DNA from 2 places in the Shewanella oneidensis MR-1 genome. Region 2 is predicted to be linked to the other one. Evidence: predicted binding sites of a transcription regulator. Region 2 holds the regulator's gene; the other holds the start of a gene.

Region 1 (3,422 bases), 2.4 Mb from region 2:
CCCTGGATTACCGCAAATCATCACCTGGGAATCTGCCGCACTTAAGGTTAATCCGACTTTTCGCTCGATTTCACCCGAGACTAGGCCATCGGGGATACGGCATTGCAATGCGCCATCAAGCTTTTCACGGGTGACAGCCAAACACAGGATAAACTGATTTGGATATTGCGCCGCATAACCCTTTAATTTATCCAGATAGGCCAAGTCTTTAGCTTCGCGCACACCATAGACAAGTACGATCTTCTCAAAACGCTGCCAAGGCTCTGCGGTATCCAGCATGGATAAGAAAGGTCCCACGGCGGTGCCCGTGGCTAAAAACCACAAATGCCGACCTTGCAACTCACCTTTAGGGATCTCATCTAAAGTCATAAACCCCGTGGCAGTAGGGGTGATGTCAATTTCATCACCGATGGCAAGATGTTGTAATTGTGGGGATAACTGGCCATCCTCTACGGCGACAGCCAGAATCTCGGCATAGGGCTTATCGGGGGAGTTTACGAGGGAATAAGCTCTGGCAACACGCTTATCCCCTTGCAACTGACTGAGTTTAATAAATTGACCGGGAATAAAGGAAGCTAACTCAGCCGCTATCCGCAGCGAAAATAATTTATCATTCCAATCAATACGTTCGATAACTCGTCCCCTCGTCCACATAACCCGCCCTCAAGCAAAACGTTAAATAGACCCCTAGCATAGACTGTTATCAGCGCAACAAAAACCCCTTATTCAAGGGGCTTAAGAGTAAGTAAGAGGAAGGGAAGTTAAGCGTGAGTAGCTTAGCTCTCATTGGATTTCTTATTGAAGCTGTCCCTAAAGGCCTGTAATCCTTCTTGAACGAGTCCATAGGTTTTATCGACACCGTCGGCAATATCACCCTGCAACACTTTAAGGCCAGACAAAATATCCCTTGCCTCCTTAAAGCCGTTATCGATAGCGCCGCCGATGATATTCATAAAGCTATCGAGCTGTTCATCCAAACTCATATTTGAATTTTGCTGCTGATGAACACTAAAAAATTGCGTCGCGAAACTCACAATACGATCAGCTGTGGCCTCGGGAGAGGTATCGACACCGTTATCATAGGCGGTTTGAATCGCATTCTCGCCCATCGCAGGCGCTAGCTCTTCATTTATCGCTTCAATCGCTGCACGATAAAGCAAGGTCATTGATTCGTCGCCGGATTTTAGGCTTACATCTTCCTGCGCCGAAAGAATAGCTTGATTCATCAACTGCTTACTGGTTTGTTGCGCAGTTTGTTTGGAGGCTGCTTCCACATTTTTGGTTTTCTCGCCATTGGTTGCCATATTGTCAGCATACGTTCTGTGAGACGAAGCACTGCCCTGTACTTGTGTGGGGGTGTTGATTTCCATGATGCAAATCCATTCAATTTGGTGAGGCTTAATTATCGACCAAAATTTGAGCAACTTTAGTAATTTTACAAATTGCAGTACCATCCCAACTTAATGCAATGATAAAAATGGAGAATAGGTTTGCTTATTCTCTAATCGCTACTCATCCTAAGCCCACTCTTGCATACGCCCATAAAATAAGGATATAAGGCATGGCAATCCCCCAATGTTTAAATGCGTTTTTGCGACATACTCGAAGAATCGGTTTCAATTCAGGTACGCTAATACGATCTTTATTGATAGGTCTCTTATTATTCACCAGCATTGGACTTAGCCCGATAAATCAAGCTGTAGCCGATAATCGATTGATTATTCTCGTAAGACACGCTGAAAAAGCAGATGCAACCGCAGGCGATCCCCCCCTTTCAGCCAATGGCAACTTACGTGCTCAGGCTCTTATCAGCGCCTTAAAACGTACACCCATTTCCCAGTTGATCGCGACCCAATATCAAAGAACTCAGCAAACCTTATTGCCGATTTCGACAGTTCGGCATTTACCTATTACAGTGGTCGAGGCAGAAAAACCAATCGAAGCCCATATCCAAAAGGTGGTTGAGCAAATACATACCGTAAAAGGCAATAGCTTAATCGCTGGGCACTCCAATACGCTGCCGCTTATCATCAAAGCCCTTGGTGGCCCAGAAATACCCGCCATAAGTGAAGATGATTACAGTCAGCTGTTTTTACTCTCCATCAATGATGGACAACCCGCCAGCCTGCTTTCCACCCGTTACGGACTCGAATAGAGGATAACAAGATGCACGAATTGAATTGGTTTATGTGGGGACTTGATCTCTTCTCTGGATTGTTTTTAATCATTGTCGGTTTAGGCGCCCTCGCCATTGTCTACATGTATATTGCCGATAAACTGCAAACGAAACAGGCGGTACGCCACAATTATCCCGTTATTGGACGCTTTAGATACCTATTTGAAAAACAAGGTGAATTTTTTAGGCAATACTTTTTTGCCCAAGATAGGGAAGAACTCCCCTTTAACCGTGCCGAACGCAGCTGGGTATATCGTGCAGCCAAGAATGTCGATAGAACGATAGCCTTTGGCTCGACACGTCCCTTGGAAGCGACTGGCACCATTATGTTTATGAATTCAGCCTTTCCACCCCAAGATGAGGATATAACACCGATCCAGCCGCTCACCATTGGCCCTCATTGCCGTGTGCCTTATACCACAAGTGCAATATGCCATATCTCCGCGATGAGCTTTGGCGCGCTGTCACGCCCGGCAGTCACTGCATTATCCCACGGTGCGGCACAGGCGGGGTGTTGGTTAAACACCGGTGAAGGTGGCTTAAGCCCTTACCATTTAAAAGGTGGCTGTGATTTAGTATTCCAAATTGGCACTGCCAAATACGGCGTACGAAACGAGCACGGCCATTTAGACGATGACAAACTCACCGCGATTGCGGCGCACCCTGAAGTAAAAATGTTTGAAATAAAAATGAGTCAGGGGGCCAAACCCGGTAAAGGAGGTATCTTACCAGGCGTTAAAGTGACCGAGGAGATCGCCCATATTCGCGGTATTCCGCTGGGCCAAGATTCCATCAGTCCCAATGGTCATATCGAGTTTAACAATGTGGGCGATATTCTAGACATGATTGCCAGAGTTCGCGAAGTGACGGGGAAACCCACCGGAATCAAAGCTGTACTTGGGGATGTGCAATGGCTTGAAGATTTTTGCAATGAAATAGAACGCCGTGGAGAAGCATCTGCCCCAGACTTTTTTACTTTGGATAGCGCCGATGGTGGAACGGGCGCTGCCCCACAACCCTTAATGGATTACGTTGGCCTGCCGCTAAAAGAAAGTCTGCCCATATTGGTCAATATCTTGATAAAACATGGACTAGGCAAACGTATTAAAGTGATCGCCTCAGGAAAACTCATCGTCCCCTCACGAGTCGCTTGGGCGCTGGCCTTAGGTGCTGATTTTATTGCCTCAGCCCGCGGCAATATGTTCGCCTTAGGTTGTATTCAAGCACTGCAGTGCAATAAGGACAC
Region 2 (3,422 bases):
GAGTTAGAGCAAATTCTTTATCAGTTCAGAAATCGCAAGCTAGTATTGATAGATACCGCCGGTATGGGCCAACGAGATATGCGGCTTTACCAGCAACTTGATAATTTAACTGCAAATAGCAGAATACCTATCCGCAGTTATCTGGTACTGTCTGCGACTGGACAGCGCCGCGTGCTGCAGGATGCTGTAAATCACTTTAAACGCATTCCATTATCTGGTGTTGTACTCACCAAACTCGATGAATCCGTGTCATTAGCGGGCGCATTAAGTGTGTTGATCCAAAGTGGGTTGCCATTAAGTTATGTTACGGATGGGCAGCGAGTGCCCGAAGATATGAAAGTCGCTGATACTTTAATGCTCGCGGAGCAGGCATTAGCGGCCTTAGAAAACACAGAACAACAATCGTTACCAGACACAGCGTGGTCAGATAATATGACCTGTGCATTCGAGTAGAGTTATGACCCTGGATCAAGCAAGTGGTTTACGTATGATGAATCAACCCTATAACGAAAAAGTGAAAGTAATCGCGGTTACGGGTGGTAAAGGTGGCGTGGGTAAAACCAGCGTGTCCATCAATACTGCCGTAGCATTAGCCGAGAAGGGCAAGCGTGTCTTAGTACTTGATGCTGACCTTGGCTTAGCAAACGTCGATGTCATGTTAGGGATCCGTGCTGAGCGTAACCTTTCCCATGTACTGTCTGGCGATGCTGAATTAGATGACATTATTGTCCGCGGTCCTAAAGGTATTGGCATTGTGCCTGCGACATCCGGTACTCAAGGCATGGTGGAATTGAGCCCAGCACAACATGCTGGTTTAATTCGTGCTTTTAGCGAGATGCGTACCCAGTTTGACATTCTTATCGTGGATACTGCGGCAGGGATTTCGGACATGGTGCTCAGCTTTTCCCGTGCATCACAGGATGTACTCGTCGTCGTATGTGATGAACCAACGTCTATTACTGACGCCTATGCGTTAATCAAAATCCTTAGTCGTGAACACGGCGTCTTTCGCTTTAAAATTGTTGCAAATATGGTGCGTAGTTTGCGCGAAGGTATGGAATTGTTTGCTAAACTCAGTAAAGTGACCGACAGATTTCTGGATGTGGCACTTGAATTAGTGGCAACCATTCCATTTGACGAAAATTTGCGTAAATCGGTTCGTAAGCAAAAGTTAGTGGTTGAGGCTTACCCTAAGTCTCCTTCGGCCATTGCTTACCATGGTCTAGCGAATAAAATTATGAGTTGGCCAGTTCCACAGCAACCTGGTGGGCATTTGGAGTTTTTCGTTGAGCGTTTAGTTCATCGACCAGATTTTCAAGAGGAAAAAACGAGTGAATAAAGCCGCAGCGTATACTTGTTTAGACAATAAAACGTCAATCGTTGAACAGTATGCACCGTTGGTTAAAAGAATTGCACATCACTTGCTTGCCAGATTACCTGCCTCAGTGCAGTTAGATGACCTGCTACAGGCTGGGATGATGGGATTATTAGAAGCATCATCTAAGTTTGATGGCGGTAAAGGTGCAAAGTTTGAAACCTTCGCCGGCATAAGGATCCGTGGCGCCATGTTGGATGAAATCCGCCGTGGCGATTGGGTTCCTCGTTCTGTTCACCGTAATAATCGCCGAATTGCCCAAGCTATTGATGAGTTAGAGCAAGTGCTAGGTCGTGATGCGCGCGACACAGAAATTGCAGAAAAACTTGATATGACGCTCGATGAGTACCATCATATTCTTAACGATGTTTCTGTTGGTAAAATCATAGGGATAGAAGACTTAGGCGTATCAGAGGATATACTCACTACAAGCGATAATGTTAGCGATGGTACGTTTGAGGTATTGGCAGAAACCCAGTTTCATTCTGCACTTGTTGAGGCGATAAAAATATTGCCCGAAAGAGATGCGCTAGTGCTATCGTTATACTACGATGAAGCATTGAATTTAAAAGAAATTGGCGCCATTCTTGAAGTAAGCGAATCGCGAGTTAGCCAGATATTAAGTCAGGCAATGTTGCGACTCAAAGGCAAACTCAAGCAGTGGACATAAGTATAATTATTAATTGAGCACTGAATGTCAGCTCACCGGAGGAAACCTTGGACAAGAATATGAAGATTCTCATCGTTGATGACTTTTCGACAATGAGACGTATCATCAAGAACTTGTTGCGAGACTTGGGCTTTAACAATACCCAAGAAGCAGACGATGGCTCAACTGCCTTGCCAATGTTGCAAAAAGGCGATTTTGATTTTGTCGTAACAGATTGGAACATGCCAGGCATGCAGGGTATCGATTTGCTTAAGGCCATCAGGGCCGATGACTCTCTAAAGCATCTACCTGTATTAATGGTCACTGCTGAAGCAAAACGTGAACAAATTATCGCTGCCGCGCAAGCGGGGGTTAATGGGTATGTGGTTAAACCTTTTACAGCAGCAACATTGAAAGAGAAGTTAGATAAAATATTCGAACGACTCGCTTAAGCAGGGATGAGCTATGAAGTCACAAACATCAGGGCTCATCACGCTCGAGCATGCTCAGCGTTTAGTAGAACTATTAAGTGCAAATGAACACTCTCAAGCTGATGATTTATTTAGGGAATTAGCTGCTCCTCTCCAGAGGGAACTCTTTGATGAGGTGGGTAAACTGACTCGCCAATTGCACAGTGCATTAATGGATTTTCAAATCGATAATCGTTTAGTTGAGTTAGCGAATACAGAAATACCGGATGCTAAAGAGCGGCTAAGTTATGTAATTGACATGACTGAGCAGGCGGCAAATAAGACCATGGATGCCGTTGAGGAATGCTTGCCGTTAGCGAATGCATTAACCGCGAATATTCAACAAGTGATGCCATCGTGGGAAAAATTAATGCGTCGCGAAATTGCCCTAACTGACTTTAAGGTGCTTTGCCATAATGTTCAGCATTTGATGTCGCGCAGTGAATTGGACTCGAACCGATTACGCGAATTACTTAACCAAATATTGATGGCGCAAGATTTTCAAGACCTGACTGGACAAATGATCCGTCGGGTAATCGATCTAGTGATGGAAGTTGAAAGTAATCTGGTGTCTATGCTGACGGTGTTTGGTGAGCAGCCAATGATTGAGAGTCAGATTACTCAGAAAAATAATATTGAAGCTGAAGGGCCGATAATGAATGCCGAGCTTCGTCAAGATGTAGTAACAGGTCAAGACGAAGTGGATGATCTGCTATCGAGTCTGGGTTTCTAACTGGGAGTCAATTTGATGGCCTTTGATGTAGATGAAGAGATACTCCAGGACTTTTTAATTGAGGCGGGGGAAATATTAGAGTTGCTTCAAGAGCAGCTTGTTGCCCTTGAAAATAATCCTGATGATACTGACTTGCTAAATGCCATTTTTAGAGGGTTTCACACCGTCAAGGGCGGCGCGGGTTTCCTTAGTCTG

The links. The regulator FliA, encoded in region 2, starts transcription of late flagellar genes. The targets are predictions, from matches to a motif close to CTAAAGNTNNNNNNNNNNNNGCCGATA.
Region 1: the regulator FliA is predicted to act here: its motif matches at 1,404-1,430, upstream of SO_RS03530 (DUF5610 domain-containing protein).

The regions. Positions count from the first base shown of each region.
Region 1 is NC_004347.2:764,693-768,114, forward strand. It holds gene SO_RS03525 (ferredoxin--NADP reductase) at 1-654, opposite strand, end outside; gene SO_RS03530 (DUF5610 domain-containing protein) at 777-1,304, opposite strand; gene SO_RS03535 (phosphoglycerate mutase family protein) at 1,562-2,155, shown strand; gene SO_RS03540 (FMN-binding glutamate synthase family protein) at 2,167-3,422, shown strand, end outside.
Region 2 is NC_004347.2:3,348,784-3,352,205, reverse strand. It holds gene flhF (flagellar biosynthesis GTPase FlhF) at 1-453, shown strand, start outside; gene SO_RS14980 (MinD/ParA family protein) at 458-1,339, shown strand; gene SO_RS14975 (RNA polymerase sigma factor FliA) at 1,332-2,045, shown strand; gene cheY (chemotaxis response regulator CheY) at 2,093-2,476, shown strand; gene SO_RS14965 (protein phosphatase CheZ) at 2,490-3,227, shown strand; gene SO_RS14960 (chemotaxis protein CheA) at 3,243-3,422, shown strand, end outside.